Regions from separate parts of the Paenibacillus sp. FSL P4-0176 genome, predicted to be linked through region 3. Evidence: predicted binding sites of a transcription regulator. Region 3 holds the regulator's gene; each other region holds the start of a gene.
What was found. The regulator LexA, encoded in region 3, represses DNA repair genes until DNA is damaged. The targets are predictions, from matches to a motif close to CGAACATATGTTCG.
Positions count from the first base shown of each region.

Region 1 (3,471 bases), 3.0 Mb from region 3:
ATAAGTGAAACTAAAAAAGTTAATTTCAAGTAAGCAAAAAGCGTACCACTACTCCATTGGTACGCTTTTTGCTTTCTCTTCTTGGTAAATTTTTATTTGCCAAGTAAAATTTGAATTTGACTGACTGTATAAGAACTTCTTCTCGCTACTTATCAATAACTTCCTCGCTCAAAATACGTATGCAGCCGATACAGACATATTTCCCGTGTCCAGCGAATCTGCGAATAATCCGTATCGTCGAATACCCCGTAATATTGAAATGGCGCCCGCCACCCTCGCCGGATCGCTTCGATAAAACGCATCTGGTACGCCACATTCCCATCACAGAGCGCAGATCGGCGTAAGCCATAGTTCGGTGGTTTCTTACTCTTTGTCCTCAGGTAGACCCGTACCAAACTCCGCTTCTTCCATCTCCATCATCCGCTGGATCATCTCCGGGTTCTTCTGGTGATATTTGAGGTACTCTTCCTCATACAGCGCAATCGAATCCGGGTTCACCGGCAAGGTTGTCTCGTGGTAGAAGCTCTGCATGAACTTATACAAAGCCGACTGGAACGTATACGGGTCCGCCTCCGCATTCATCGCCAGATTCCATTTATACCCCGTCTTCAGTGCAGTAAACGAGAAGTTCGACGAACCAACGATCAGCAGTCCTTCCCCGTTGTCGTGATCGTTTAACCCTAAGGTTTATAAAAATAGTTTCAAAAAATTGAATCTACTCTGTTGAATCATTCATCAATCGTGCGGATAACTCGTCTACTATTTCTTCCGTTCGTTTAAGAAGCTTTTCGATGTTGCAAAGTTCTAGTGATTGGTAATCTGGGCAATTCTCCAAGGATGACAAATGTTGCATTGTGCCGATGAACAAAGCTATATCCAATCCAGGTTCAGCGTCTGTATGAACTAGAGACAGAGTTTCGTTCATACTGAGTTCCTTAGGTGGATGCATCGGATGATACTTATGGATATAAAGCGCTTTGATTATAGAGGCTAGAGCCCAGTCACAGAGAATCAAACAAGCTTTGAAGTGATTATGATCACGCATAATTGTAGCAAGTTTGATGTGATATTGGGAATGTCTTTGATATTCAAATACATCTTTTTTCCCGTATGATAATTTATCATTTAGACCATTTACAAATTCATCATTCTGCCGATTCTTGTAGGAGTAAGCGTGATTCAAGGTAATCAACTCCTCAATATATTAGTTTAGAATCCACACTAAATTTGAACACTCTGCATATTTTTTTTAACTTTTGGGCAAGATACAAACAAAATATTACTACATAGTAGTTTTAAATACAAATTACTTATTATCTATCGGTTAATTAACGATGATTCTTTCTCTACACTTCTAATTAAAGAGAGGTGTTCATATGTCCGAACTTTTAGAATTAGTGGGCGCGAGAATAAGAGATCTAAGAAAATCTAGAGATCTGTCTCAAGAAGCATTAGCTGAAAATGCGGGGTTTAATCCAAGTTACATTGGTTTTATTGAACGAGCAGAACGAAATATATCTTTAAAAAATCTTGAAAAGATTGCTGCCGCTTTAGATGTCGGTGTATATGAACTGTTTACATACGTTAAGGAACGTGAAGATCTCGCGCAGGATGATTCCAATATTACTAAGATCATTTCTCTATTAAGAACCCATGAACCTAAGCACATTTTAATGGTGCTTAATATAATTACTGAAATCTTCGATACTTATGATAAAAACTAAAATAACGAGGAGCATGCCGATCGTACACGATCGGAATGTTACCTCGTTATTTTCATTATTCCTTCATCTTTTATTCACGTAATTACGTACTATATTTACTTTATTATGTAATTTAGACATTGAACATTTGTTCGTCTTACGATAAAATCAATATACATTCTACGTTATTACGTACGTAAAACAGGGGGATGCCTATGAACTTTAGTTATAGTTTTCCAGCTATTCGCGGAGTTCAAGCTGGAAGAGATTTTTATACAGTAATGTGCCCATTAAAATTAATACCTAGGATATTCCTTTTTGATGAGGAGGAAATTCCGGCCGACCACCGTGCACAACGTTTAATGAATAAATCAAGAATTCCGGATATTACGAACTATATTCTTGAGAATCCTAAAGATTATATTTTCTCTTCGTTAACTGCATCAGTAAACGGAGAGTTAATTTTCCAGCCACAATCGGAAGAGTTTAAAGATCTTGGTTATTTGAATATTTCTTTAGACGCCCAATTTCTCATTAATGACGGTCAACATAGACGCGCAGCTATTGAAGAAGCTCTCAAAATTTCGCCTGAACTTGGCGATGAAACGATATCCGTAGTATTCTTTCATGACCTTGGACTTCTACGCTCTCAGCAAATGTTTTCGGATTTGAATCGTCATGCAGTGAATACCACATCTTCAATCGGAATTCTATACGATCACCGTGATCAACTATCTTTGATCACTAAAAGTTTAATCAATGAGATTCCTTTATTGGAGCGATATACGGATCGTGAGAAAGTCTCATTGTCCAAAAATTCTCCTAAATTGTTTGCTCTGAATCACATTTTCAATACGATCTGTAAACTGTTAGGCAAGCGTAAAGGTGAGTTAATCTCAGAACCCGAGAAAAAATTTGTGTCTGAGTTCTGGGCTCTTCTTTGTGTTTCTATACTAGAATGGCAAGATGTACTCAATAAGCGAACCTCGCCAAGAGATCTTCGTATTGGTTCGGTTGTAGCGCATGGTGTATTTCTCGAAGCTATTGGTATAGTCGGCCACTATCTTTATCGTTATCATGCAGATCAATGGGAATTGTATGTAAAAGAACTATCCAAAATCGACTGGAGTCGCGATAATAAAGCGGATTGGTTAGGCCGTGCTTATGGACAAACCGGACGTATTAACAAGACAAATGAGACCATTCAATTGACTGCAAATCTCATAAAATTTAAACTAGGGCTTCCCTTAACAGAAGCCGAGCAGAAAATTGAAAATAAATTAAAAGAAGGTACATCTACTGATGTTTAACATATTTAATACTGGAAGCAAGTTCGTTGAAGCCAAAGAACTAGTCAAAGAAGTCTATTTAGCAGATGAGAAGCCTTGGGTCGTAGGTTTCAGTGGGGGAAAAGACTCAACGGCAGTTGTACAGCTAGTCTTTCAAGCCTTATCCGAGCTAGAACCTTCTCTTCTGAAGAAAAAAGTGTACGTCATTTCATCAGATACTCAAGTAGAAACTCCTTTAATTATAGACAAAATCACGCGAACTCTTGGACGCATACAAAATAAAGCACTCGCTGTAGGTTTGCCTATTGAAACACACAAGGTACGTCCAAAAGTTGAGCAAACCTTTTGGGCCTCTATTATTGGAAAAGGTTATCCTACTCCTCGTCAAAAGTTCAGATGGTGTACGGATCGTTTGAAAATCGAGCCTGCTAACCGTTTCATTCTTGATAAAGTAGATCAGTTTGGTGAAGTGGTTATGT
Region 1 covers NZ_CP150242.1:1,167,021-1,170,491, reverse strand. Annotated here, with positions in the region: gene MKY95_RS05235 (hypothetical protein) at 153-302, opposite strand; gene MKY95_RS05230 (hypothetical protein) at 364-582, opposite strand; gene MKY95_RS05225 (hypothetical protein) at 716-1,183, opposite strand; gene MKY95_RS05220 (helix-turn-helix transcriptional regulator) at 1,377-1,724, shown strand; gene dndB (DNA sulfur modification protein DndB) at 1,919-3,013, shown strand; gene dndC (DNA phosphorothioation system sulfurtransferase DndC) at 3,006-3,471, shown strand, end outside.
Region 1: the regulator LexA is predicted to act here: its motif matches at 1,845-1,858, upstream of dndB (DNA sulfur modification protein DndB).

Region 2 (3,471 bases), 310 kb from region 3:
CTGTCTTAAACCTTCTGCTATTCCTCCCCCTTCGCGGCTTTTCTTTTGAATGTCCTTACTGAATACAGGGGCAGATATATAATAATGGAGTTTTTTTATCTTTGAGATCCAAACATAGTTTACTCTGCCTTTTTATTTATCTTTTTTGTGATTCCCGGTTTGCCGAAAGTTCTGCTCGTATTGGTTGCCGCATCGATGAGTTAGACTCTTATTTTTCTATGTTCATTTGAGAAAATCAGTAATATCAACGTTCATATGTTCAGTAAGCATTAAGGTTACATCCACTTTCACTTTGCTCCATAATAATGTCATTTTATGAATGTAACCTCTCACCGAATAATCTACCGTTAAACTCAGTTCAGATCTCACTTCATCTATGATTTTAATATGATGTTCCTTTAGCGTTTGTTTCGATTTGTACATCTCTAAAGCAATTTTCTTTTGGGTACCGTCCAGATAGTCAACATACACAGATTTCATTTTGAAGTTTGAAGCGTATATTTTATGCTTATCTACCTCCAGAGCACCTAAAAGATAAGGGAGCTCTACCACCCTCTTCACGAGTGAAAGTTCCTCGAAAGTCTGTCGCACTTTACACGCCTCCTTCTTCAAGTTTCACAGCGACCAATTGATCAAAATCGACCCATTCAAATCCATTCTCCATTTCAATTTTGATTTTCTTTCCAAAGGTACTGACTGAAGTGACGATCCCGTGTATATAACGATTGCCTGACTCAGTAAATATTTCAAAGGTGGCTTGCAATGTATAATTGAGCGACATATCTATATTTTGTGTAATAATCTCCCACTCATCTTCATGGATCAGCGGTTTCGTTAGATAATGAACTTGAGTACGATGCTGTATAATTCGTTCTTTATGTTGAGGAAGCATCATGCGGCTCGATTCCCATAATCCATTGGCCTCCAGTTTTTTGCTCATTTATAATGCCCCCCAATTTTAGATGCTCGATCGATCGCTTGACCCGCAGCCGTAATGGAGCTTGCTCGTAGAATGGCAATGTCGCCAAATCGATCCTTAATGTCGTCCATCACCTGATCAATGGCCCGTTTCTGTTCTTGATCATCAAAAAAAGATAGTTGATATGTATCCGCGTTGGATAATTGAGACAGGGATACGCCTACACGGCGCACAGGTTGCCCATCCCAGTGTTGATGAAATATGCGTTTGGCTATCTTGCATACATCAACGGTTATGTTTGTAGGATCAGACAGTTTAACCTGCCTGTGAAAACCAGTGGGGTGATCAAAATCCGCTCCAGATACACTTACGGATACGACACTACTCATCAGTCCCTTTTTGCGGGCTCTTCTGCATACTTCTGTGCAGATATCGAGAATAACCACTTCGATCTCCCAAGCCTCTGTGAAATCTCTAGGTAGGGTCATTCCGTTTCCAATATCTTTTTGTGTACTGTGCGTGTTGACGGTTACCGGCGAATTGTCGAGTCCATTTGCGACTCGCCAAATGACTTCTCCATTAACACCCCACTTACTTCTTAACTTGGAAAGAGGCGTATTCGCCAGGTCTCTAATGGTTCGGATGCCCATCTTCCACAGATGTTTTTCCATTCTTGAGCCGATCCCCCACATATCGCGGATGGGCTTATCTCCAATGTGGAGGTGTAATTCCTCTTTCTTTAAGTGGAAAATACCCCCCTCTGCTTTTTTAGCGATCATATCACAGCACAATTTACTGATGATTTTGTTTTCACCAATGCCAGCTCTTGCGTAAACGCCTGTTTCATTATAGATTTTGTCTTGAATTTGCTTGGCCAAATCGATTGGATCATTACCGAATAGATGCATAGACCCTGTAAAATCAGCGAATAATTCGTCTATACTGTACGGTTCGACCAGATCGGTGAACTCTTCAATAATGGACATGATTTGAGTGGATACTTCGATATATTCTTGCATGTGTGGTCTCACAATGATCAGTTCAGGGCACTTCTGAAGAGACTGCCAGAGTGGTTCCGCGGTAGACACACCCTTCGCTTTGGCTAGTGGACAAGCGGCAAGGATAATTCCAGAGCGTCTTGCGGGGTCTCCCGCAACAGCTAATGGTCTATTTTTGTATTGAGGCATTTTTGCCTTTTCGACTGAAGCATAAAAGCTCTGCATATCAATGAGCATAATGGTTCGTTGCTTAGTCAACACTGAAATCACTCCTGTACTTTTAAGAACGTATGTTTGTATACATTATAGACCGAACACATGTTCTTTATGCAAGAGGTAAATATTTATATTTAGATTTTGAAAACCCTTGGACACCATAATGAACTGTAGACTGGATATTGTCAGCCACTTTAGCCATCAAAATAATTAGTTCTTAGTTTTATTATTGATGCACAAAAAACCAAGTACTTGTCTCACAAAGTGATAAGTACTTGGTCAATTTGATGGAATTTAAAGATTGAATCATCTTTCGTTCGATTGCAAATTATATTTCCAAATCCAATCTTTCCCCGTTGGATTCAATCACCTTTTTATACCAGTGGAAACTGTCCTTTTTACTTCTTTTCAGGGTACCTCTGCCCTTGTTATCCTTATCTACATAAATGAATCCGTAGCGTTTCTCCATTTCGCCAGTTGAGGCACTAACGATGTCGATGCAACCCCAAGCCGTGTAGCCGATAAGATTAACGCCATCGAGGATAGCTTCTCTCATTTGTTCGATATGATCTCGCAGGAAATTGATCCTGTACGTATCATGGATAGAGCCATCCTCTTTTATGACATCAACCGCTCCTAGACCATTTTCAACGATCATTATAGGGATTCTATACCGATCGTACACATGATTGAGTACGTAACGAAGTCCAACTGGATCGATTTGCCATCCCCAATCATTTGCCTTCAAATAAGGATTTTTGAATCCACCAAAGACATTCCCCTGGGTCTCATCACCTTCTGGGCGGGTACCCACTACATGAGACTTGTAGTAGCTGAAGCTATAGAAATCAACACAGCCTTGTTTTAGCACTTCTACGTCTTCTTCTGCCATCTCAATCTGAATATTGTTCTCATTAAAATATCTCTTGGCAAAGTCAGGGTATTCCCCTCTAACTTGCACGTCGCTGCTCAGCATATTGTTAATCTGATCCATTCTCAGAGCCTTCAACATATCTTCCGGTTTACATGTACTTCCGTAACCATGACTATAATTAATCATACAACCGATTTGGAACGCCGGATTAATCTCATGAGCAAGCTTGACCGCTTTTGCACTTGCTATAAATTGATGATGTAAAGCCTGGAATCTTAATTGCGTACTATCCACAACCGTATTGTTAAATACCCCACTATCATCAACTAATAATGCCCCTGCTATATATGCTCCTGCTGGAACAATTAAACTATTGATCTCATTAAATGTAATCCAGTACTTCACGACATCCTTGTAACGGGTGAAAATGGTCTCACAATACCGTACGTAGCAGTCGATCATCT
Region 2 covers NZ_CP150242.1:3,810,610-3,814,080, reverse strand. Annotated here, with positions in the region: gene MKY95_RS17190 (hypothetical protein) at 223-591, opposite strand; gene MKY95_RS17185 (YolD-like family protein) at 593-940, opposite strand; gene MKY95_RS17180 (DNA polymerase IV) at 937-2,175, opposite strand; gene MKY95_RS17175 (glycoside hydrolase family 1 protein) at 2,462-3,471, opposite strand, start outside.
Region 2: the regulator LexA is predicted to act here: its motif matches at 2,201-2,214, upstream of MKY95_RS17180 (DNA polymerase IV).

Region 3 (3,471 bases):
GATTTAAATCAAACTTCCTTAGAAATTCTGATAGCCACGAATAGGAGGGAATACTAGCTTTCACTCTTTCAAAATTCCAACCATCGTTCAAATACATACAATATGGATGTTTCATTTGTATGTTGAAAGTTTCATATAGAAGAGATATACTTTAATTAAATTTTGAACAATTTAATTTTAAATAATTAATTGGAGATGTTAATATGGATCAGGCAAAACAACTGGTGACAGAACAACGTACATTTTTTTATACAGGTCAAACTAAAAATATTGATTATCGGATTAATGCGCTTCAACAGCTTAGAAAAGGAATTGAAAAGTATCAGCAACGGATTCAAGATGCACTTCGGGCAGATTTGAACAAATCAGAGGCGGAAGCTTACGGTTCCGAGATTCGCATTGTTCTGGGTGAACTGGATTTTGCATTAGAACACCTGCAGGAATGGGCTGCACCAAAACAAGTCCCAACCAATTCGGCTATGCCGGATGGGGTGAGTACCATTTACCCTGAACCATACGGAGTGGCTCTTATTATTGCACCTTGGAACTATCCTTTCCAACTGGCCTTTGGTCCACTGATTGGAGCAATTGCAGCCGGTAACTGTGCAGTTATCAAGCCTTCTGAATTAACACCAGCCGTATCTCGTCTGACGTATGATCTGATTCAGGAGATCTTCCCTCAGGAGTATATTGCGGTTATGGAAGGCGAAGTTGAGGCTAGCACAGCATTGTTGAAAGAGAAGTTTGATTATATTTTCTTCACAGGAAGCACAGGTGTTGGTCGCATTGTTATGAAGGCAGCTGCGGAGCATTTGACTCCTGTAACCCTGGAGCTAGGGGGCAAGAGTCCTGCTATTGTCCATAACGATGCAGAACTGAAGCTGGTGGCCCAGCGTATTGTTCGTGGTAAGTTCCTGAATGCAGGCCAAACTTGCGTTGCTCCGGATTATTTGCTTGTACATGAACAAGTTCATGACGAATTGATCAATCTGATTGGCGCAGAGATCAAAGATAAATTTGGGGACGATGTGTTACAGAACGCTGATTTCCCGCATATTGTTAACTCGCGTAACTTTGATCGGTTGTCGAAATTCCTAACAGATGGCAAAACGCTGATTGGTGGACGTTCTGTACGAGAGCAGTTGCTCATTGAGCCGACTGTACTTGGAGATGTGAACTGGGAATCAGCTGTCATGCAAGAAGAGATCTTTGGTCCGATTCTTCCTGTATTTACGTACAGTGACCTGAATCCTATGCTAGATGAGATTGTTCGCCGGCCAAAACCATTGGCGCTATATCTCTTCACACAGGATGAGCAGCTGCAGGATCAGGTTCTGAATCAAGTATCCTTCGGTGGGGGATGTATTAATGACACACTTTCTCATATGACTTCACACTACCTCCCGTTTGGTGGTGTAGGAGAGAGCGGTATGGGCTCATATCACGGACAACAGAGCTTTGATGTGTTCTCGCATCACAAGAGTGTTCTGAAACGCAGTGAATAATTAGCCGCTAAAATAACATAAACATGAAAAAAGAGGTTGTCCTGTTGATCAGGATAACCTCTTTCGTATTTCATTACATCTAGTTTTGTTACTCAAGTTAAATATTAATGAATATCTCGGAAAAGGCCAATGACTTTACCCAGAATACTAACATGTTTCAAACGTAAAGGTTCGAAGGTCGCATTCTCCGGTTGAAGGCGAATATGATCTTTCTCTTTATAGAACGTTTTCACTGTAGCTTCATCGTCTTCAGTCATTGCAACGACGATATCACCGTTATCAGCAGTTTGCTGTTGACGGACAATAACGTAATCTCCGTTAACGATTCCAGCTTCCACCATGCTATCTCCGACTACCGAAAGCATAAACACTTTCTGTTCGCCTACATAATGTGTAGGAAGAGGGAAGTAGTCTTCAATGTTCTCGGTTGCAGTGATTGGAACCCCGGCTGTAACCTTACCAACAACAGGAATACGTGCAACGCTATGAGCAAATTGATGAGAATGCTCAGATTCTTCTTGGCTCAAAAGCTCAATGGCTCTTGGCTTGGTAGGGTCGCGTCGGATCAAACCTTTTTTCTCCAAACGATCCAAATGTCCATGTACTGTTGAGCTGGAAGCCAGTCCAACCGCTTCACCAATTTCCCGTACGGAAGGAGGATACCCCTTCAACCGGACTTCATTTCGTATAAACTCCAGAATAGCCTGCTGCCTGCTGGATATCTTCGACATACCGTATCAACCCCATTTTAGTAACGTTTGGGAAAATTATAACATAGAACCTCCGTTCGTACAAACATAAGTTCTAAATAAAATAGCATTAAATCAGTGTTTTTTAGCTTATAGAACAGAAATTGTCCAAAAGTCAGAGCATAATACTGCAAATGTTTTGCACAAGTACTTGAAATAAGATATTGTTCCTTCTAAAAAAGAAGCGAACAATTGTTCTGAAAATCTATTGAACAAAACAAGTGTTCGTGTTATATTGATTTCAACAGATAGGAACAAACGTTTGGAGGCGGGCATTTAATGAGATATTCTACTTATCAAAGCATTTATGAACCAATGAATTCGGAACTGGTGAAGTCTAACATAGGGAACTACAAGAAGGTTTTAGCGCGTTTCAAGATTTCTTCATGGATGTTAAAGGTAGCCATTACTTCTATGATTATATTTATTGGATGCAGCACCGTTTTAACTGTATTTGCCGGCAATGAGAATGATGTTCTGCCAGGAGGAAAGATAGCTGTTTCACAAGGGGAAACATTATGGAGTATTTCTTTGGAACATAAACCGACGAATATGGATACACGTATTTATATAGAAGCAATTAAGAAAGTGAATCAACTTCATACAACATCCATCCAAGTGGGACAAGTACTAGCTCTACCGCAATTTGCAGAATAAAATGCACATCAATGAGTGTTAGCGCGTGTCAGCTTGACAAGCAGCCTTTATAATGGCAAAGTTAATATGACTTTGTATTTTTGGAGGGGACAAGCTTGGATATAGATAGTCTGGTAGCACGCATTAACGAATTGGCTCGTAAGCAAAAGTCCACTGGATTGTCGGAGGAAGAACTTGCTGAACGTGCCGAACTAAGAGAGATTTATTTGAGTAATATTCGCAGCAATTTCAGACAACAACTGGATACCATTGAGATTGTTGATGATGAGAATGACAAAGGCCACCAAGGCAAACTCAAACACTAACGAAACCTAATGATATCATTATGATATTTAGGTTTCTTCCTGTTATTTTGAGTGTGCAATTTATAGGGGGAAATGTTGGTTTACAGTTATGTAAGCCGATACAAAGACACATAAGGGGGATTCTCATGTCGCGTTCGTTCGAGAGAACGGTTAAGAAAAATTCCAAGCAGTTAAATCAGCAACGCAAAAAAAGTGGTCAACCAATCACTGGTACACCAGGTGAAGAAGTCTTTAAGGGACGCAGCTTGTTGTTCC
Region 3 covers NZ_CP150242.1:4,119,464-4,122,934, reverse strand. Annotated here, with positions in the region: gene MKY95_RS18565 (aldehyde dehydrogenase) at 204-1,505, shown strand; gene lexA (transcriptional repressor LexA) at 1,610-2,236, opposite strand; gene MKY95_RS18555 (LysM peptidoglycan-binding domain-containing protein) at 2,534-2,911, shown strand; gene MKY95_RS18550 (DUF896 domain-containing protein) at 3,007-3,216, shown strand; gene MKY95_RS18545 (hypothetical protein) at 3,342-3,471, shown strand, end outside.